Linked DNA regions of Rubinisphaera italica. The protein of the gene in region 3 interacts with the protein of the main gene of each other region in a pairwise test. Links are inferred from orthologs where the notes say so. Each region holds a gene or a part of one and is shown on either strand. Other genes may lie near its edges.

Region 1 (7,065 bases), 5.3 Mb from region 3 along the record:
GCTTCTGTTCGACGAGATTCCGCTTCATCTTCAGCAATTTTGACGAGAGCGGTCTGCGACTGCAGGGCATTGGCCAGTCGCTCTTTCTCCATTTTGGCATCGGTCAAATTCAACTGAAGAGCCGAGTTAGCCGATTCAGCTCGCTCAGCACGATCTTCAGCCGCTGCGACGGTCGCTGTCGTGTCAGCCTTATATTTGTCAAATTCAGCCTGCAGATTGTCTTTTTCCGTTTGCACCTGCTGTTTTGCCTTTTGCTCAGCTTCTGCTTTCCCTTTCCAGTCGGCCTGGTAGGTAAACACAGTCGCCGCGAAACCCATAAAGGTTACGGACAGCAAAATCTGCATGACAACGAAAAACTTGCCGATTAATGACATCGCGATAACTCCGCGTTCGCTGGAAACCAGCGTGAAACTTGACGATTTATTGGATTCGGATCAAATGGATTCAAGCCGATTCCTTCAAACTCTACTTGAATGGAACACCAATTGGTAAATCAGCTTTGACTCAATTCTTAATTTGCGCTGTTCTGTTGTATTCAATCGTAATAAACTCTCACGGAACTCTAGTTTACTGCATGCTTGAAAACGGATTCGTAAGCATTGCCGTTAAATTATACCTAATTTACGGATTCCTGCAGTTGACGGTTTCGAGACTGTAATTTCACGACACTCCCTTTTGTCCGCCGAATCATATCTGTCAATTGCTCCTGCAATTGCTTCGCCCGAAATGAGTCGGCTTCGATTTCTCCAAGTTGCTCCCGAATTCGGAAGACATCGCTCCGACGGCGTTCCCGTTCTTCCTGAATCTTTTGAGCCTCTGCCTTTTCGCGTTCCATTTCTGCGGTCAGCCGATTGACTTCATCATCCATTTCGGTCAGACGAGCAATTAATGCGTCTGATCGCACTTTCACGGCCAGACTATCCGCTTCACTAGCTTCCCTGGAATCAGCCAATTCCTGTTCCAATTCCGGAATCTCCATTTCATATTCCTGAATTTGTTGATCCACATCTGCTTTGGCTCGCTGATACATTTTTTCGAGTACTTCAGCCATATTAGTCGATGTGGCGACTGATTCCTGGGTACGTCGGGTTGAAGCCGACCAACTTGGGGTTTCTCCTTCGGTTCGGGTCAGCACAAATCCTTCCAGATCCCGAGCTTCGCTCGCCCAGTCTGGAATAGTCATCCAGCGGGAGACGGCAAATGCCATGAACGCCACGGAAAACATCGCGGTCAGGACAGCCATGATACGACCGAGATTTGAAATCATTGTTGTACTTTTCTGTCGAGACTCTGCGAAAAATCATTCCGAAGACATAGAGGTGGACCGATCAGTCCAGACGCATAAATGATAATCTCGGTTCATCCTACCCACGTCACGCAACGAAAGTCAAATTTGAGTTGTAATAACCTGGAAAAGAGGGAGCAGGTTTTCCGTTCGCAACGATTATGCATATCAAACGACCAACTGCAGGGTGTGAACGAAAGGTTACCGTTGTGAATATGGCCTCTTCATTTTCACTGATGGAAACCCAGTCTGAAATCCGGTAGAATGTGATTCTACACAAAACTCTCTCAGTTCAACGGTATCTACTCGAACTGATGATGGACCACATGGCTTGTCGAGGATGACAATGATCGATCTTTCTGCTGAAACCCGCCCATTTGCTCACCTGCACTGCCACAGTCATTACAGTCTGCTCGATGGTGCGAACCGTATTCCAGCGATGCTCGAAAAGGTGAAAGCCAATGGGATGAATTCCCTGGCGATCACCGATCACGGCAACCTGTTTGGAGCCCTTGAGTTTTATCAGAAATGTCGCGGAGCAGACGTCAATCCGATCATCGGCTATGAAGCCTACATCGCTCCCGGAAAACGCACCGACCGCAGTGCCAGCCGCATGAAAGAGGCGAGCTTTCATCTGACTTTGCTCGCTCAGAATAAAGTCGGTTTCCACAACCTGATCAAACTCGCCTCGGCTGCCTACCTCGAAGGATTTTACTACAAGCCACGTATTGATAAGGAACTGCTCGAAAAATATAACGAAGGAATCATCTGTCTGTCGGGCTGTGCTTCTAGCGAGTTGTCTCACTACCTATTGACCGATAATAATGAGCAGGCGGAATCGTTAATTCGCTGGTATGAGAAAGTCTTCGGCGACCGCGTTTATCTGGAAATTCAGGATTCCGGCGTTCAGATTCAAAAGGATTGCATGGATCGCACGATCGATCTGGCGAATCAGTTTGGCTTTCCGCTCGTCGCTACGAACGATGCCCACTATCTCAATCAGGGCGATGCCCCTGCTCACGAAATTCTGCTCTGTGTGAATACCCGCACGACCATGCAGAATGAACGCCGCATGAAACTCGACAGTTGCGAATTTCATCTGCGAACTCCCGAAGAAATGTACAAGGCGTTTCCGCATTGCCCGGATGCCGTCTCCCGCAGTCAGGAAATCGCTGACCGCTGTGATATCCAGCTCGATCTAACCGCCCGCCACTTCCCGGTCTTCGAGCCGCCGCCGGGGAAGACGGATGTCACGTACCTGCGTGAACTCTGCATGAAGGGAATTCAGTGGCGATACGGCGACAATCCGGATCAGGTCTTTCTCGATCGACTGGAAACGGAACTTGGCGTCATCGAGAAGATGGGCTACAGCAGTTACTTCCTGATCGTCTGGGACTTTGCCCGCTTCGCGCGTGAAAAAGGTATTCCCTGCACCGCTCGTGGTTCTGCCTGTGGGGCGATTGTCGCCTATCTACTCGGGTTGAGTGATGTCTGCCCGATTGAATACGACCTGCTGTTCGAGCGATTTCTCGATCCGAGTCGTTCGGAGGCGCCCGATATCGATATCGACTTCTGCCGCGACCGTCGGCAGTGGGTGATCGATTTCGTCAAAGAAAAATACGGTGAAGACAGCGTTGCTCAGATTGGCACATTCGGAACGCTGAAAGCAAAAGCGGCTCTGCGAGATGTCGGTCGGGCCTTGGATGTGCCGCTGCATCGGGTGAATGAAATCGCCAAAATGATTCCCGAACAACTGGGAATCAAGCTCAAAGATGCCCTCGCTTCAACGGCGGAGCTGAGGGAACAGTATGAACAGGATCGCATGATCCGCGAGATGATTGACTTCGCGATCGCTCTCGAAGGACTATCTCGTAACGTCGGAACCCATGCCGCTGGTGTTGTGATTGGCGATAAGCCGCTCGATGAATATATTCCCCTGCAACGCATCACCGGTAAGACGGATATCATCACTCAGTGGACCGATGTCGAAACTGCCGGCCTGCTCAAAATGGACTTCCTCGGTCTTCGAAACCTGTCGATTCTGGATAAGGCTGTCCATAATGTGCAGATGAATTATCCCGACTTCGACATGCGGCCAATCGACTTTCCGCTTGATGACAAGGAAACGTTTGCCTTATTACAGCGAGGTGAGACAAAGGGAATCTTCCAGCTTGAGTCGGGCGGTATGCGGGATCTGCTCACGAAGATGAAGCCGGATAAGTTTGCCGATATCATCGCGACCTCTGCCCTGTACCGTCCTGGTCCTCTCGAAGGGGGCATGGTGATGACGTATGTTGAAGTGAAGCATGGTCGTCAGCCTGTGCCAAAAGTGCATCCGCTGGTCGATGAAGTGCTCGCCGAAACTTACGGCGTGATGGTTTACCAGGAACAGGTGATGCGGATTTTGAACCGCGTCGGAGGCATCGAACTTTCTGCTGCGTATCGCTGTATTAAGGCGATCAGTAAGAAGAAGCTCGAAATCATTTCGGTCAATCATGAAAAATTCATCGAGGGTGCCCAGGAACGGGACATGACCAAGGAAATGGCCCAGGAACTGTGGGAACTGATTGAGAAGTTCGCCGGGTATGGTTTTAACAAATCGCACAGTACTGCTTATGGAGCAATTGCCTATCAGACGGCTTACCTGAAAGCACACTATCCGAAAGAGTTTATGGCTGCTTTGCTTTCCTGCGGAATGGAAAGTTCCGAGCGAATGGCTGAGCATACCGACGATTGTCGTCGCATGAAAATCGAAATCATGCCGCCCGATTTGAATATGTCGGATGTCGAATTCAAAGTCGTTGGCGATACTGTCGCCTTCGGGATGGGAGCCATCAAAGGGGTTGGTGAGGGAGCAGTTGGTGAAATCGTCAAAGAACGGGAAGCGAACGGACCATTCAAAAACATTTTCGATTTGTGCGAACGTGTCGATCCGAAGGCCCTTACGAAGGGAGTGCTCGAAACTCTGATTCGCGGCGGGGCTCTCGACAGCTTCGGACCAAACCGTGAGCAGCATACGATGTGCATCGAAATGGCGATGCAAATGGCTGCAAGGAAACATCGCGATAAAGCCCGTGGCCAAAAGAGTCTGTTTGGCGGAGGAGCTTCTGCCGCTGCTGAGGAAGAAGCATTGGAAGCCAGCATTCCAGACGCTCCCGACTGGACGCATAGTCAGAAGCTGAACTTCGAGAAAGAAGTTTATGGGTTTTATCTGACCTCTCATCCGCTGACTGAATACGCCGATCAACTGGCCCCACTCTGCTCACATAATACGTCTGACCTGGCGGAAATTGATGATGGAACCGAAGTGCTGATCGGCGGAATGATCTCGGCGATCAAAAAAGCGACGACAAAGAAACCGTCACGCAATGGAAATAGCCGATATGTGAACTTCGATCTCGAAGATGCTCACGGCGTGGTCCGCTGTATTATGTGGCCGGATGATTATTCGCGGTATCAGGAGATGGTCGTCGCCGAAGAAATCTGCATCATTGCCGGACGGGTCGATCGGCGTGGTCGCGAGCCGAATATCATTATCAATAAACTGATGACGATTGAGGCAGCCGAAAAGCAGAACACGCAGCATCTGGCCCTCAAATTCCAGCACGGCTTTCACACCCCAGCCGACATGCAGCAGGTCCGACGCATTCTGGAGCGTTCACCCGGCAACACAAGTGTGGTCATTGTGGTGGAAACTCCTGACGAACAAAATCATGAATATATGACACGCACAACCATGTCTTCACCGACGCTGACCGTGACCGTGACGAATTCAATGCGTGAGGAACTTAATCAGGTTCTGGGAGAATCGTTTTACCGAGTGCATGTTTCCGTGCCAAAGCGTTCGAAACAGAACGGTTCGTGAGAAAGTAGTGCTCTGTCGAGCTTTAAATGTCGCTCTCAAATCGCTATTTCGCAGTCAGTTTGACTGCTCCCCGATGTTGAATGTTGAACATACACGACATTTTGCGATAGTTGGAATAGTAGGGTGCGTCTAGACGCACCTTTCACCGCTCTCCATGTTTGACTTGTTCCCAAGGTCCTCCCTGGGAATACCCGGGATTGAAGATCTGCTTGAAGTAATTGTGGTATTGAAAACCCGTGAGAACAAAGCAGAGCTTCGGGTCTTGCGTTCCCAGAGAGGACCTTGGGAATGAGAAATATCTTTCTGTTGCCCCTGTGTCCGACGAAACACTTTTATTTGACATAACCGTCACAATCACTGAACATTGCACACATTCGCTAGAGTGGTTGTGAAAAGATTTCCAATCGGTCGAACCACCTGGATATCCTAAATTGCACTTTCAGGTCTTGGAAGATAGTCAGGAAAGTGACGAACTAAAAATCGTCCGAACTTGATTGATTTGACATAAAGGCGTTGAAACCTCGTGTAGAATCGATTGGAATAACACGTGAACTTTCGCTAATCAATAACTCATGCATTTCATAGACTCTGCGTGGCCCGTTATGTGGAATCTAACGACTCACTTTCTAGCCATGCCCCAGGATTGACATCACATGAATACCAGCCAGGAATTGACGCCTCAGTCTGCGGAAACGCTTAAAATGCGAATGCAGGATCTTGCGGGAACAATGGCCAAAGCAGCCGAATCGCTTCAGAAGGGGGAGTCGGTTGAACTGCAATATGTTGCTGATGAAATTGGAAACGTTCAGCAATTGATGAAATCACTTTCAGACAAATTGCGCGAGCATCCTCTGCTGGCCAGCAGCGAGCAGAACTCCAATGATCTAACCTCACTTGCAGAGGCCTGTCGACAAATCGAAATGCGTCAGCAGGCGATCGATAAACTAAAGCGGCTCCAACTGGTCAAATCGTTCGATGAAAATGATCGGGGAGCCTTTGAGGAAATGGCTCAGAAGGTGACCAGTGTCATTGAAACGCTGACGAACGGTCAGGCCGAGGATCGCAAACGAGCCGTTGATTTGGTGACGATGTCGGATTCCCCTTATCGGGCAGTTTATGAAATGGTCAATCGTCCGGAAGAACTTTCGGACGATCGCTGGATGGAAAATCAACGATTGATTTCGGAAACGTTTGGTCGCAATGTGACATTGGCCGTATTACGTGGACGAGCCAGATAATCGTGATTGTGATCTCAGGTCGACTCAAATCCTCATCCCGTCGCCTGCGACTCATTCCGAAATCATCAATCCTCCTAAGGAGAAAGCTTCATAATGAGTAGTGCACGTTATAAAACATTGTTGTCCTATTTGCCCGGCATGGCCACGGTTGTGAATTCGTTCAACTCCGAGCAGGTTCAGATTGCGGTCTTCGATCGTCTGATTTCTGCCTTGGAAGAACGTGCAGAATTTAACGAAGCCGCGACACCCACCAAGAAAAAGCCACCGGAGCCCGGGGAGGAAATCGCGCACGATCTGGTGGAAGGCGATAGTATCCACAATATGCATACGGAATAAACAGATGAGAGCCGTGAGCGAGGTATGTACGAGAGTTGCGAACAACACAACTCAATAGTAACTGAAATTTTAGCAGAATATAACGAACCGCTCAGCCATTTACACCAACAGGCAGGCGGAAGGCATAGTTATGATCAGCGGGCCGGAAATCCTGTATGCACGCCTCGATGCGTCTGCAAAACAGTTGTCTCAACAGCTGTTGACGGCTTCTGCTTCCATTCAGCAGGATCAGCTTCACATCGAAGATTCGCTCTCCACCAGTCTCGCAGAGTTTCTGAACCTTGAACAACAACTCCGATCTTCCCTTGAAGACTTATTTCAGGAAGTGGGGCTGATTCCCC
Region 2 (5,767 bases), 840 kb from region 3 along the record:
GTCCTTTAAACCTGTACGATTCCGGAATCGTCGTCGTCACTCTGCTCGGAGTCCACTTCTGTAGATTTTTCCTCAAGCACTGCGACAGGATTTTTCTCCTCGCTACGGCAGGCGACGTGTAGTGGAACGAAGGCTTCAGGAGGATATGTCAGCTTTTCAATTTCATCGTGGGTCACTTCCCCATTTTCGCCAAGCTTGACTTTCTGCACGTAAACATCCACCGGCACTTGATCTTGACAATTCGGACAAGTCCACAAGCCGAGCGTCCAGTCTCCTGCCTGAATCAATTCATCTCCGGATCTTAGGGGTAGCGTACTCAGATGTCCGGATTGAAGCTCGCTCAGTATTTCATATTCGGGGCGATACGGTCCGAATATCGCTTTCTCTTTCCAGGAATGACATTCCACACAAAAAGGCTCGGCTGCTGCTGATCGCATCATGGCAAAGGAAATTCCTGCGACAATCAACATTTCGACAAGCCAGTAAATGATGCTGCCCGTATATCCCAGATTTGCTCCTTCCCGACCGGCTCGCCCCGAAAGTTCCACTCCCTGCTCTGCCGAGTAGTTCATGAAATCAGGAAAGGAATCAATCTTAAACAATCGCAGGGCTTGCTCGTCTGCCTTTAAGCCATTGACCAGCTCCTGAACATCCTCCGGCTGATTCTCCAGATCTCTGCTAAGTTCATCGATATGAGTGGCGACATATCGGATCTCAGCAACTTCTTCGGATCCCACGGCAGATTCAATCGATGAATTGAACGATCGATAGTCCATATAGTGCATTGTCAGCATCGCAATTACGCCCGCAGCAAAACCGGCGATCGCACAGATCAGCGGATTGCGAATGCGGAATTTTTTAATCAGTCCCGAACCAACAAGTCCAACCCCCAATCCAATCAATGCGGGGAAAATTATTATGAACCAGAAAAACTGCCCCACAAAATGGGCAATCACACCGAGAATAATCCCTGTGAAACCCAACCCACCACATAACTGCATTAACGATCCAAACGACATCCCTCCGTCAACCTGATACATATGCACTTCAAATGTACCGAGCGGTTTAGGGATAAAAGAACTCTCAACTGCAGTGGATTCGCTCATAATCGATCACTTTCTTGAGACTTTGATTTGTCGAGTCGAAACATCCTCAGGGAATGTGTTTCCAGAACCGGAAATAGAACTTGACTGAGAAGAATGTATCAGAAAGTGAACCAGTATAAATTGCAACTCTCAGTTCAAATTAATCAAAATTCAAACCCAAAATTGTTCAACTCGATAATACGTAAAATCACAAGCACGAAGCGCAAGCGAGTGTGTCAACGGAATACGGACACACTCGCTTGCGCTTCGTGCTTGTAAAAAACTTTAACGGCTAAGCATTGACTGAAATCGACTCACCCAGTTGAAAAGCACGATTTCCAAGATGGCAGAAATCGGAACTGGCACGACCTGTAGCAAAGTCGGATGCGAGGGGTACATTCTGGCGAATGGCATCCACAAAGTTTTGCACGTGCGGTTCCAGGGTTTTGCTGGCTGGTTGTCCGACGGAATTTTTGCTGTCGTAAACTTTCCAGCCACTGCGGTCTATTATAAGAGTTCCCTTTTCACCATAAAACGCGACCCCATGCGGACGGCCTTCGTGACCTCTGCTCGACCACTGACGATGTTCCCATACGATTGCAGCATCGGGAAAATCGTATTGAACGTGCAAGGTATCGGGGGTATCGCGACCATCGTTGAGATGATAGCTTCCACCAGTTGCGGTCACACGATTCGGCAAGTCGACCTGCAAGCCCCAGCGGGCGATATCGAGTAAAGGGACGCCCCACGAGCCGAGTTCACCGGAACCGAACGGCCAGAGACAACGCCATTGAAAATGCCAGTCGGGACCTGCCAGTTCGCAAGATGATTCCGGCCCCAGCCAGAGCTTTTGCTGATGTTGAGAAAGCGGATGAGGAATCGATTTTTCCGTCGTGATCAGTTTCTGACGTTTCACACACGCCCAGGCTTTGACGTAACGAATCGAACCGAGTTCTCCAGAATGTAGATACTCCATCGCAGAGTGATAATGCTGTCCACTGCGATGCTGCAGTCCGACTTGAACCAGCACACCAGTTTGCGAAAGCATCTGTTGCAAGCGTTCGCCTTCTTCCGATTTGTGTGTGGTCGGAATTTCCAGATAGAGATGTTTCCCGGCGTTAGCCGCCATGGCGGACATCCAGGCGTGGTGATGATCGGGAGTGGCAATCACCAGTGCATCCAGATTGGGATCGTCGAACAAGAAATTCGCATCCTCTTCGCTACGAACCTTATTGCTCTCCAGATTCAATTCCCGTCCTGCCCGTGCACGCACGGCGGCATCGACGTCGCAAATAGAGGCAATCTCACAGCCGCTCGTTTGCTGAAAAGTCCGAGCCAGTTCCAATCCCTGATTTCGTAATCCGATAATTCCAACGCGTACTTTATCCGCCTTGGAAAGATCACCAGAGAAGGCGCTCACCCTTGCCTGGGAAATATGCGATAAACCGACAACTCCCGCTGCAGCGGTGGCGGCATTGCGGGCACTGTCCCCCAGAAACTGGCGGCGATTGAGTGGTGATGAGGTTCGATCTGGATTCGACATAAATTACTCAGCATCTTCCCGGCGTAACACCAAGACAGGACAATGGGCATGACGAATCACGCGTTCGGCAACCGATCCCAGCAAGGCTCGTTTGATTCCATGATAACCATGCGAAGGAATCACAATCAAATCCGCATTGATCGACGAGGCATAATCGGCAATTTCCGTTCCCGGATCACCCACACGATTCAGGACGGTTACGCCCGTGAAATTGTTCTCTTTGATATATTCGAGTGTATGAGCACGAGCCGCATTTTCTCGCTCGACTTCATCCACTGCTCCCCAAGCTGCTCCCGGACTGACGATATCCAGCGGAAACATCACATGAATGGCATGCACCTGTTCGGGAAGAGAAACCAGTTCGAGAGCCGTTTCGACTGCCCGTTTGGATTCTCCCGAGAAATCAATCGGTACAACAACAGATTTTTTTGGTAACCAGGTCATTATTCGCCGCTTACCTTTCATTAGATTGAGGATTGCAATACAAAATGTCTCATCGACATCTTCTTATATTCTCTCATGAACGGGCCATTTTTCAATCAGCAGCGACCGTTTCTGCATATTCTTTTTCAGAAATTGGAAAGCAAACAGAGATTATGACGATTCCCGCCACGATATCCCGAAAATTACTGGTTTTCCCTGCGATCGATTCTGCCCGATTACAAACAATTCAGAACATTTCCAGACACCTGAACGTCGTGAATGCGACCGACAAAGCAGAGGCCCTGCTTGAAATATCCGATGCCGATGCCTTCTATGGCAAGATGACACCTGAGTTATTGAGCCGTGCAAATGCCCTGCAATGGATTCAAACACCCACCGCCAGTCTGGAGCATTATCTATTTCCGGAACTGATCGCCCATCCCGCACAACTGACCAATATGCGAGGTCTGTTTTCGGATGTGATTGCAGATCATGTGTTGGGCTTTGTCATCACTTTTGCCCGAAACCTCCATCTTTACCGAGATGCACAGTCCCGAAATCATTGGGGACCAATTGGCGACGAGCACGCTCAAACTGACTTCCTCGGTGGCCCGGGAAATGTGACACCAGTCGATCTGGCTCACAAGCATCTTTCAGATTGCACGATGGGAATCGTTGGCGTCGGTGAAATTGGACGGGAAATTGCAAAACGAGCTCATGCATTTGGAATGAAGCTATTCGGAGTAGATCCAAAGCCGACCCCAATCCCCGACATTCTGGAAGAGATCTGGCCACTTGATCGCTTGCCGGAATTACTGCAGCAATCCGACTTCGTCGTCATCGCCGCTCCGCACACGCCGAGTTCCGAGAAACTGTTTGATGCTGACATGATTTCGCAGATGTCACCAGAAAGTTATCTCATCAATATCGGTCGAGGAGCGATTGTCGACCTGGCTGCACTGACAGACGCATTGCTGAAAAAGCAAATCGCAGGAGCGGCATTGGATGTTTTTGAGATTGAACCACTCCCCTCTGGCCATCCCCTTTGGGCAATGCCGAATGTGTTGATCACACCCCACATCGCAGCCGCTTCACTTCGAGTTCCGGAACGACATCTGCAAATGCTGCTGGAAAACATTCGGCGGTTTCTCAATGATGAGCCGCTATTAAATTCAGTCGATAAGCAAGCTTGGTGTTAAATATTGATTAGAGTGATGGGCAATAAATTACAGCCTGAGTGAAGCCAGTGGGATTTTGTCAAATTCAGATTTCACTCAAAAATGTCCGAACCTTTCCTTTTAAGTTTACGTCTCCACTGCAGATTCCAGTTTCATTTTTTGATCAATTTATAAATTAAAGTCCAATCCCATGTCATTTATTGCTCTGCTCGAATTTCTGCACGGTGAAGTATTTCACGGTGAAGTATTTCATTGTGAGGAATGCGGTATTCATCGTATGCGTAGATGACAGCAGTTAAATACTGCCCGAGAGCGATCAGGCTCGATGTCACTGCGATATCGAGCCTTTTTTATTGACTGTTTTCAGGGCGCGTTCGACTTCTGGTGAGGTCATCGGTCTTTCACACCGATCAGGCTGGGTTCGAATCCCGCACGCGTCAATCAGCAGATCGTGAGTGATTATTCATTAAATCGATGTCAGATCCTGTATCACAATTTTGATCAAGTCGATTCACGAACGACCAGTTCGGGTAGAATGACCCGAATTCTTTTCGATGAGGGGATGGGGCCTGCCAGCGATTCCTCGACCAGATTCAGAGCTTCCTTCGCGTAAGATGCATGACATTGGTCAATCGTTGTCAGCCCCGGTTCTATGACATCTGCGATATCCAGATTGTCGTACCCTGTTACCGCAATGTCCTCGGGAACCGAAAGTCCGTGACGATGCAAACCTTGAATGATTCTCACGGCCCATTCATCATTGGAGGCGATGATTGCATCAGCCTTGTTTTTCAAGACAAGATTCTGAATACAGTGATCCACAGCTTCAGAGGTCGGCTTCTGTGTTGCCTCGGGATTGGTCCAGATCAGTGAATTGGCAACTGGAAGCCCCCATCCTTTGACATTTGTCTTCCACGCATCACTGCGGATGGACATCAGTAGGTCGGAAGGAGACCATAACTGGAGGGCGATTCGCTTTCTGCCTCGCTCAGCAAGGTGGTCAACCAGCAGCTTGATCGCGTAAGACGTTTCAACACGGATACAAGGCTGGGTCTTCAGGATGGGTGATGAGTGCAGAATGATATTTTTCCGCTTCTCAAAAACTTTTTTCAGTCGCGGCCGGGTATCCTGCATCACGTCAAAGAGACACAGGATGGCATCCATCCCATGATCAATGAAATCGTCGAGATACGTTTTAATTTCATCCGCATCGTGATGGACCTGACCGATCATCAGTCGATAGCTACGAGCATGGGCTTCTGCTTCAATCGCAGCCAGACGTGCGGAGAAAACAGCCATATTGACCGTGTCGAGCAGGACTCCGATGAGCCGGGTGGGCATTCCCCGAAGCCTCTGAGCAGCACGGTTAGGACGATAGTCGAGCTCTTCTGCGATCTTCAGAATTTTCTTTCTGGTCGCTTCCGATACCCGTACACAGTCCAAACCTGAATTATTCAGGATATGTCCCACAGCTGCCCTGGAAACCCCTGCTTTTTCAGCGATATCCTGTAACCGGACCTTCCGTTCTCCATTCACCA
Region 3 (2,843 bases):
CACACTCGACAATAATCTCGCCACACTTTTCATGACCTGAAGGGTAAATCACATCTTCAGCTGCAACCCGACCGGTAAATTCAGAAGCCTCTGCCGTTTTTGAGATCTTAAGCGATTCCGTCGGATGAAACATTTTAACCAATTCCGCATCGGTCGAATGCCCTTTATCCATGGCTCGCAGGAGCGTCATTGCGGAGAACTTTCCGCTTTGATCGATACGAACCCCCAGCGTTTCCTTTTTACTGATCAGCAATTCAATCCAACTGCCACGTTCAGGAATAATACGACAGGAGTGAGTCTTACGCTCTCCCGGCTCGACATTAATCACAAAGTCGACACCTGGAGACCGATGCAACTGACTGACGACGACACGCTCGGCTCCGTTGACGATAAACTCGCCACCGCCCAGCATAATCGGCAGATCGCCAAGATAAACCTCCTCTTCGATCGCCTGCTCTTTTTGCAATCGCAACCAGACCCTCAGAGGACGACCATAGGTCAATCGCAACTGACGGCATTCCACTGGGGAATAACGCGGCTTACCCAGCTCGTACTTGACATATTCGAGGCGAAACTGTCCATCAAAACTTTCGACCGGGAATATTTCCCGCAATATTTCCTCAAGCCCAACTGGCTTACGACGGGCAGGATCCACATCAGCCTGAAGAAACCGTGCGTAGGAATCCGTCTGAATCTTTGTCAATCCGGTCATTTCAAAGTCGGACTGCAACTTGCCCGTGTTTCTTGTAACACTTGAGCTGATAATGCGTTGCACAGGTACAGGCATAGACTCTCTCCCCTAATTCCCATCAACTGGTTGAATCAAATTTAAATTATTGCCAAGTATCAATCTTGTTTGGCGTTTGGCAAATATTCTGTGGCTTGCAAGTTCATGAGCCGAAATAATGGTTTGCCCTTTAAGGCATCTCTGGAATATTCACGCCAGTTGTCGCAAATACGGTTTTCCCCAAGACCACCGCGATTGAAGATAACACAAGCAATTCCCCCCTGATATCTCCCAAGCAAAGGGGCTTCGCCTGCGCACAGGGAAGCCGGCACAGAAGTAGAACTTCCACGCGACAATGGGGTGATAGAATTCTCGAGCTTGAAGCAATGACGCACGTATTGACCGGATAGCAGACCTGATGCAATTCTTGACTGCCAAATGGTAACCTTATTTGAAAAAAATGCAACAGAATGGGAAAAGAAAACACTTTCCCCATTCTGAATTGGCACTTTAGGCATCAAAGATGCTGTATGTTAGCTTTGATGCAACGGCAACAGAAAGCAATTACTTGATTTCTGCAGTTCCGCCGGCAGCTTCAATATCAGCCTTGATTTTTTCAGCATCTTCTTTCGAGACACCTTCTTTGAGGGGCTTTGGAGCTCCTTCAACAGTATCTTTGGCTTCTTTCAAACCGAGTCCGGTAATTGCACGGACAGCCTTGATGACGCCGATTTTCTGATCGCCGAAGCCAGTCAAAATGACATCAAACTCGGTTTTCTCAGCTGCAGCAGCTCCGCCGCCATCATCGCCACCACCTGCTGGAGCAGCCATCATCACACCGCCACCGGCAGGCTCAATGCCGTGGACTTCTTTGAGATAATCAGCCAGTTGTTTGGCTTGCAGCAATGTCAAACCGACAATCTGATCGCCCAGGCCTTTAGTTTCCTCTGAAAATTCTGTTGTTGCTTCGGCTGTCGCCATGACATCCCCCTCGTTTATCAAATAAGTGACAGTATATCCGCTGATCGTACCCTGCTCAGCAATCTTAATCATTTACGCGGCAGGCGTACGCCGCAATTACGCTTTAAACCAGGGCGATTAAGCCTCGGCTTTTTCCTCGACAGCCTTCACGCAGCCTGCCAGCTTGCCGCCAGGCCCCAACAGGGCTCCTGCCAACTGGCCACCAGGGCTGAGAATCAGACCAGCGATTTGTGAAATCAATTCTGCTCGACCCGGGCTTTTGGAAAGTTTCTCGACACCCTTTGTGTCCAGAGGCTGGCCTTCAACGCTGGCCCCTTTCACCTGCAACGGTTCGATTTTTTTTGCCCATTTGGTGACCTCTTTGGACAAGGCAACAATATCTTCGCCGCCCCACACAAGAGTCGATGGCCCCTTCAGGACTTCACCCAGAGCGGCTCCCGCCTCACCGAGCACCTTGCGGGCCAATGAATTCTTGACCGTCAGCAAATGCACATTCTTTTCCTGCATTGCCTGGCGAAAACCGTTATCCGAAATCGCATCCATTCGAGATGAATCCACAACCAAAACATCACGGGTCCCGTCCAGACGAGACTCGATATCCTGCATGACCATCTCTTTGACAAATTTGCTCATCGAAGCACCTTAAACCAACTTCAAATGGACTTGGTCGCAGCGACACAACGCCCGATACGAACCGAAATAATGGATCAACTCAACTAAACAGCAACGGAAATCCCAGGACCCATCGTGCTCGAGAGAGCCACATTACGGACATAAACACCTTTTTGAGCATTCGGCTTCAACGACTGAACGTGCTGAAGAAACGCTTCTATATTCTCTTTCAATTGCTCTTCCGAAAATGACATCTTCCCAACTACGCAATGAACATTGCCGCTGGAATCATTTCGGAACTCAACCTTACCTGCTTTGTACTCTTTCACCGCATTAGCCACATCCTGCGTGACAGTGCCCGCTCGCGGAGATGGCATCAAGCCACGAGGCCCGAGAACTCGCCCGAGTGGACCAACAACTCCCATCATATCCGGAGAGGCAATCGCGACATCAAAGTCGAGCCAGTTCTCTTTGAGAATCTTGTCAGCCAGGTCTTTTTCGCCGACCTCGTCTGCCCCGGCAG
Region 4 (5,823 bases), 1.1 Mb from region 3 along the record:
AAGAAAGACCGTTCAATCAGTTGTGATGACAGTTCACGTAGTGTTATGGTGTAATCGTTCAGGCAATGAATATTTCAACGTCTGATGCTATGTTGACTGTTCTCCATCGAATCCGCAACAGGAGCCACACCATGAACCCCAGGAATTCACTTTTCAAATTGACGACCGTGCTTGGAGTTTGCGTCACGTTTTTAATCGGGATTTCTTTACAGGCTGAAGAAAAACTGAACACTCCCCCAGAAGGCTTTACCGCTTTATTTAACGGGAAAGATTTATCCGGCTGGGAAGGCTTGGTTGGAAATCCCAAAACAAGAGCTGAAATGTCTGCCGAAGATCTTGCGAAAGCTCAAAAAATCGCCGATGAAGACGCACACGAGCATTGGAAAGTCAAAGATGGTGTGATCGTTTTTGATGGCAAAGGGAAAAATCTCTGCACCATTAAGGATTACGGCAACTTTGAAATGTACGTCGATTGGAAAATTGAACCCAAAGGAGATAGCGGCATCTATTTGCGAGGCTCGCCACAAATTCAGATTTGGGATCCGACTGAAGAAGAAAGAAATGCTGTTGGATCGGGAGGTATCTTCAACAACAAAATTCACCCAAGTTCACCGACAGAGTGTGCTGATAACCCGATCGGAGAGTGGAATACCTTTTACATTAAAATGGTCGGCGATCGGGTCACTGTCAAACTGAACGATAAACTTGTTGTCGATAATGTCGTGATGGAAAACTACTGGGAACGCGACAAACCGATTTATCCTAAAGAAGCCATCGAACTCCAAAACCATGGCAACACACTTTACTTTCGCAATATTTATGTGAAAGAGTTGCCGTAATTTGGGATGAATCTAAACATCCTGGCAAATTTATGAGACTCATCATTCAGGTATCACCACGATGTTGAAAATAGAATTCCCCCAGAACGAGCGGAATTATTCGCCGGGCGAAACGATTGGTGTCGATGCCCACTGGGCATTTGACGAGCCGGTCGACCGTGTGGAGTTGCGACTCGTCTGGAATACGGTTGGGAAAGGGGATCGTGATTTGAGTGTCGTCTCCACCTGGAGTTACGACGCGACCTCAATGAATGGACATCAATTGGAAGAAGTGACTCTCCCGGAGGCTCCCTATAGTTTTTCGGGGAAGTTACTTTCTCTGGTTTGGGCATTTGAATTAATCGCTTTGCCAAGCGGGGAGTCAACCCGCGAGGAATTCTTCATTGCTCCGAATGCTGGTGAGCTAACTTTGCATAAATCGGAGATTGTTTGAGACTTCAGGAGCAGACCGTATGTCTCAATTTTTTCAACCGGCTAGAAAAAATCCTTTCGCAACAGAGCATTTACTGAGTATTCCCTATCTCTATCAGGACACATCTCTCAATGAGTTAATTGAACGCTTTGAACAAATGGGATCTCGTGCTGCACTTGTCGGTCCCGAGGGGCATGGTAAAACGACATTGCAAGAAACTATGGCTGCAGAATATGAACGTCGTGGCGTAAAAACTCACTGGATTCGCGTAAGCCGTGATACTCCTCATTTGCCTAAAGGTATCTTTAAGCAATTGGCCGAACAGACTGCTCCAGAAGATTTGATTCTGTTCGATGGTGTTGAGCAAATCAGCCGTCTTGCCTGGTGGCGATTTCGACGCACATTGAAACCCGGTCAGGCGTGTTTGATTACGACCCACACTCCAGGCTGGTTTCCAACGCTGCATGATTGTGCCACTGACCAGGTGCTTTTAAGTGAAATCATCGCTCGACTTCCGATCTCTGATATACAGATAGATTCATCAGAGATCGGTGAAATCTGGCTGAAACATCGCGGCGATCTCCGGCAGGCTCTCTTTGATTTGTACGATCGCTACGCCAGTGGGGAATTTTCGCTCGCGAACGCGTTACCTCTCAGTGAATGATTTTTTTGTTGGATTTCGTTAAGCTGAACAAAATTCTGAATGTATTGAGAAAGTTGAGCGAGTCCGATGTTTATTGATGAAATTACGCTGATCTGTCGAGCCGGGGATGGTGGACGAGGCTGCATGAGCTTTCGGCGGGAAGCCCACGTCCCACGTGGCGGACCCGATGGTGGGGATGGCGGCGATGGTGGCGATATTATCATGGTCGCCAGCGAGCACATGAACAGCCTGGGACATCTGGCAGGACATATCCACTGGAATGCTGATCGGGGGAGTCATGGTGAAGGGGATTTGTGCCGTGGTAAAAGCGGGAAGGATACAATCATTGAAGTTCCAGCCGGCACGTTGATAAAAGATGCCGAGCGTGGGCATGTGCTAAAAGATCTTGCTCATCCGGGAGATCGTGTTGTCGTCGCCAAAGGTGGGCGGGGTGGACGTGGAAACAAACGCTTTGCGACTGCCACCAACCGGGCACCGCGCGAAGTCGAGCCGGGTGAGGCGGGAGAAGAGCGTCGCGTTTCTCTGGAATTGAAAATGATTGCCGATGTCGGTCTCGTTGGGAAACCAAATGCTGGCAAATCGACTTTGCTCAGTCGTATTACACGTGCAACACCGGAAATCGCGAATTATCCTTTTACGACCAAGCATCCCAATCTGGGTGTTGTTGAAGTCGGCTGGGATCAGGATTTTGTTGTCGCCGATATTCCCGGTTTAATTGAGGGCGCCCATGCAGGGATCGGTCTGGGACATGAGTTTCTAAGGCACGTCGAACGGACACGTTTACTCGTGCATCTGATTGAACCGATGCCGATGGATCAAACAGATCCGGTTGAGAACTATCATCAGATTCGAGAAGAACTTCGGCTGTATGATTTGGAACTGGATAAGCGTCCAGAAATTATTGTCATCACAAAAAGTGAATTGCCAGATGCAGAAGCTGCGGTCGAATTGCTGCAGGAAACGGTCAATCAACCGGTGCATTTAATCTCAGCAGTAACAGGACAGGGGTTGGACACTCTCAAGAGACTGATCGTTAAAAAACTGGATGAAATTAAAGAAGTTGAAGCGGCAGCTGAGTGAATCGATAAGAAGGGGAGCAGGCACAGTGTGACCTGCAAATATCTATTAATAAATCACTGGAGACTGTGACTCATGACTCGCGTATCGCTGTTTCTTTTTTTTATCGTCCTTCAAGGTTCAATGCTTTCTGCTTTCGTAGAAGCTGGCGAATCGAGCACATTTGATGCGGAGAAACGCCCGGAGAAATGGGCTGTGAATTATGGACACTGGGAACCCCAGGATGGGGTGCTGGTCTGTCGTCAGATGAAAGTCGATAATCATCCGGCTGCATCACGCTGGCAAATTCCTATGACCGATGGAACTGTAACATGTCGCTATCAGTTTGATGGGGCAACATTCTTCCACATTGGATTCGATCCTGCTCGCGGTACGCTCGACAAAAAAGGTCATTTGTATTCATTGGTAATCACGCCGGATTCTGCCAGCATCAAAAAGCATAAGGATAAAGCAGATCCCAACTCTAAAGATCAGACAATGTCGACAATGAAATTTGACAAGCCTATGTCGGGTTGGCATACGATCAGCCTGAAAACACAAGGGAGTACTGTTACGGTAAATCTCGACAATCAACAACAGTTGACCGCATCAGATCCGACGTTTGCTGTTCAAAAACCAGCCATTGTTTTTCGTGTCGGTGGTGAAGATCTGCTGCTGGATGATGTGCAGATCGAAATCGACAAGCACTGAGGTAACTTTTTCTTGCTGAAATGAATAATCATTTTTCTGCAAGAGTGATTTTGCGACTTTCTGGAACATTTGTTAAAGTCATAAAAAACGATCAAGATTCTGTTTACTCCAAGTCGGTAGATAGAGATACTTCCATCCGGCTGAAAAGTGATCTTTTTCACCTTATTGAAATTCGTATCTTCATTTTTCAGAAATGTACGAAGAACTAAGGGGAAATGATTTACGCGGTCCATGACGGTTTTCAATATTATTTGAACATGCGAATAAGTTCTCAAGGAATAACCTCGTGCCGAATCGGATGAATGCTGATGATTTCTTACCCCGAAGTCCTCGGGGAAAATCTCATAAAAACCAGGAGCAGACGAACCCTAAGTCGCGGCCACAGGTTGATGCGATGTCACCAGTTGCTTTACGTCTGGCGGTCAGTCAAATGACTACCAAGAAGTGGTCGTTCCGGGATGAACTTGATATGACCCGTGAACTCGGTCTGAAGCATGTCGGTTTGTGGCGGTGGAAATATGAGGAGGAGTCGGAGCAGCGCACTGCCGATTTGCTCGAAGACTATTGTTTAAATGTTTCAAGCATTTCCTGGATTGGAGGCTTTACCGGAACCAATGGGTATTTGCTGGAAGATATTCTAGAAGAGTCTAAAAAAGTCATTCGGTTTGCCAGCTGGATTGGTGCCCGAACGATTGTCGTTTCAACTGGGGAGCGTGGAACACACATCCACAAACATGTCATGCGGGTCGTTCGGGAGTCTCTTCTGGAACTTGCTGATTTTGCCGCTGAGTTTGATATTCATTTGGCAATCTCTCCAATGTCCCCATCGACTGCCCATGGCTGGACATTCATCACATCCTTGCGAAAATGTCGAGAATTACTGGAACAGTGTAATCATGAGCATATTGGTCTGTGTCTGCATGGATTTCATTCACTGCAGGAACGTCATTGGAAAGCGGAGTTGCGGCCCCTGCTCTCCAAGTTGAAACTGGTCAGACTGAGTGACGGTTTGACTGCCAGCAAACCCCGTAAGCAATGTTTACCGTTCAGCGGGAAAATGAATCTGGTGGCGATGCTGGAATTCCTGGAATCGAATGGGTACCGTAATCTGTACGAAATCGATACGTGGAGCGATGATGTCTGGCAATGTGAACAGATTGAACCGTTCCAGAAATGCCTGCAGGATATTATTACCAATTTCCCCCCCGCTTCGGATCAATGACGCCAATTCGGATGCCTGTTACCCCAAAGTTCTCTTCAGATGTCTACCCCTCAAATGATGACGATAGAAGATCTTGCCCGTTATATGGGAAGAGATCTTCGTGAAGTCGAAAAAATGGCAGCCAAGAATTTAATTCCAGGGCGAAAAGTTGACGGGAAATGGACTTTCCAACTCAATGAAATCCGCACGTGGATCGAAGGGGAATTTGACAATTATTCTCCGGACGAGTGGGCAAATCTGGAGGTCTCGCAACAATCTGAAGATGTCGATCAGGATTTTCCTGTCAGTAGTCTGCTCACACCCGCCAATATCGAAATTCCCATCCAAGCTCGAACAAAGCGATCTGTACTGGAACGACTGGTTCATTTAGCTGGAAAAACCTGGCAGGTCTGGTCTCCCGACGAAGTTCTGAAAGCGGTCGTCGAGCGGGAAAATACCCAAAGCACGGCTTTGGAAGGGGGAATTGCCATTCCTCACCCGGGAAAACCGATGCCGGAAGCTGTTGGGGAATCAGTTATTTCTTTTGGACGATCCATCAACGGCATTCCTTTTGGTGGGACTCGAGGATTAACGGACCTCTTTTTTCTGATTTTGTGCCGGGATAACACGACACATCTCCAAATTCTAGCCCGTCTGGGCCGCCTGTTTCTAATCCCCGGCTTTGTAGCACAACTTCGCGAGGCGGAAACTCCAGAGGATGCCTGGCAGGTAATCGCCGATGCTGAAAAAACGCTCGGCTAATCGAATTGCTGCCCTATGCACACGTACGCTTGCGTCAGCTGCCTGAAAAGCGTAAGAACTTGGAAACAATTGATTCGTATTCCATTAGCAAACTCTGATTCCTTCGTAGGGTCCGCGGTGCGGACTATTTATCTACTCGACGATTCAATTGATATTACCGAACCCTGACACTCAAAAA

What was found.
Region 1: the proteins of rplL (region 3) and dnaE interact in binary tests that used the Escherichia coli proteins (3 or more experiments, as listed by UniProt). The link is inferred for Rubinisphaera italica from one-to-one orthologs.
Region 2: the proteins of rplL (region 3) and Pan54_RS03745 interact in binary tests that used the Escherichia coli proteins (3 or more experiments, as listed by UniProt). The link is inferred for Rubinisphaera italica from one-to-one orthologs.
Region 4: the proteins of rplL (region 3) and obgE interact in binary tests that used the Escherichia coli proteins (3 or more experiments, as listed by UniProt). The link is inferred for Rubinisphaera italica from one-to-one orthologs.

Annotation. Positions count from the first base shown.
Region 1 is NZ_SJPG01000001.1:5,468,860-5,475,924, forward strand. What follows is about bases 1,242-5,350. They hold dnaE (DNA polymerase III subunit alpha), read left to right. Parts: upstream 1,242-1,631; coding sequence 1,632-5,150; downstream 5,151-5,350. Other genes in these bases: Pan54_RS20870 (hypothetical protein), read right to left, coding at 1,242-1,267. Also shown: Pan54_RS20865 (hypothetical protein), read right to left, coding at 1-374; more of Pan54_RS20870, read right to left, coding at 617-1,241; Pan54_RS20880 (hypothetical protein), read left to right, coding at 5,804-6,388; Pan54_RS20885 (hypothetical protein), read left to right, coding at 6,482-6,724; Pan54_RS20890 (hypothetical protein), read left to right, coding at 6,855-7,065. UniProt on the Escherichia coli protein: DNA polymerase III is a complex, multichain enzyme responsible for most of the replicative synthesis in bacteria. This DNA polymerase also exhibits 3' to 5' exonuclease activity. The alpha chain is the DNA polymerase catalytic subunit.
Region 2 is NZ_SJPG01000001.1:966,059-971,825, reverse strand. Bases 1,353-4,163 are described here. They hold Pan54_RS03745 (universal stress protein), read right to left. Parts: upstream 3,073-4,163; coding sequence 2,632-3,072; downstream 1,353-2,631. Other genes in these bases: Pan54_RS03740 (D-2-hydroxyacid dehydrogenase), read left to right, coding at 3,225-4,163; Pan54_RS03750 (Gfo/Idh/MocA family protein), read right to left, coding at 1,378-2,628. Also shown: Pan54_RS03755 (hypothetical protein), read right to left, coding at 6-1,106; more of Pan54_RS03740, read left to right, coding at 4,164-4,250; Pan54_RS03735 (LacI family DNA-binding transcriptional regulator), read right to left, coding at 4,731-5,767.
Region 3 is NZ_SJPG01000001.1:123,379-126,221, reverse strand. It holds rplL (50S ribosomal protein L7/L12), read right to left. Parts: upstream 1,709-2,843; coding sequence 1,292-1,708; downstream 1-1,291. Other genes in the region: rplA (50S ribosomal protein L1), read right to left, coding at 2,425-2,843; rplJ (50S ribosomal protein L10), read right to left, coding at 1,826-2,341; Pan54_RS00525 (hypothetical protein), read right to left, coding at 847-1,245; rpoB (DNA-directed RNA polymerase subunit beta), read right to left, coding at 1-787. UniProt on the Escherichia coli protein: The binding site for several of the GTPase factors involved in protein synthesis (IF-2, EF-Tu, EF-G and RF3). Is thus essential for accurate translation.
Region 4 is NZ_SJPG01000001.1:1,195,511-1,201,333, forward strand. What follows is about bases 1,122-3,988. They hold obgE (GTPase ObgE), read left to right. Parts: upstream 1,122-1,981; coding sequence 1,982-2,995; downstream 2,996-3,988. Other genes in these bases: Pan54_RS04620 (hypothetical protein), read left to right, coding at 1,122-1,272; Pan54_RS04625 (hypothetical protein), read left to right, coding at 1,292-1,915; Pan54_RS04635 (hypothetical protein), read left to right, coding at 3,068-3,682; Pan54_RS04640 (sugar phosphate isomerase/epimerase family protein), read left to right, coding at 3,969-3,988. In the rest of the region: Pan54_RS04615 (3-keto-disaccharide hydrolase), read left to right, coding at 132-839; more of Pan54_RS04620, read left to right, coding at 901-1,121; more of Pan54_RS04640, read left to right, coding at 3,989-4,904; Pan54_RS04645 (PTS sugar transporter subunit IIA), read left to right, coding at 4,944-5,645. UniProt on the Escherichia coli protein: An essential GTPase which binds GTP, GDP and possibly (p)ppGpp with moderate affinity, with high nucleotide exchange rates and a fairly low GTP hydrolysis rate.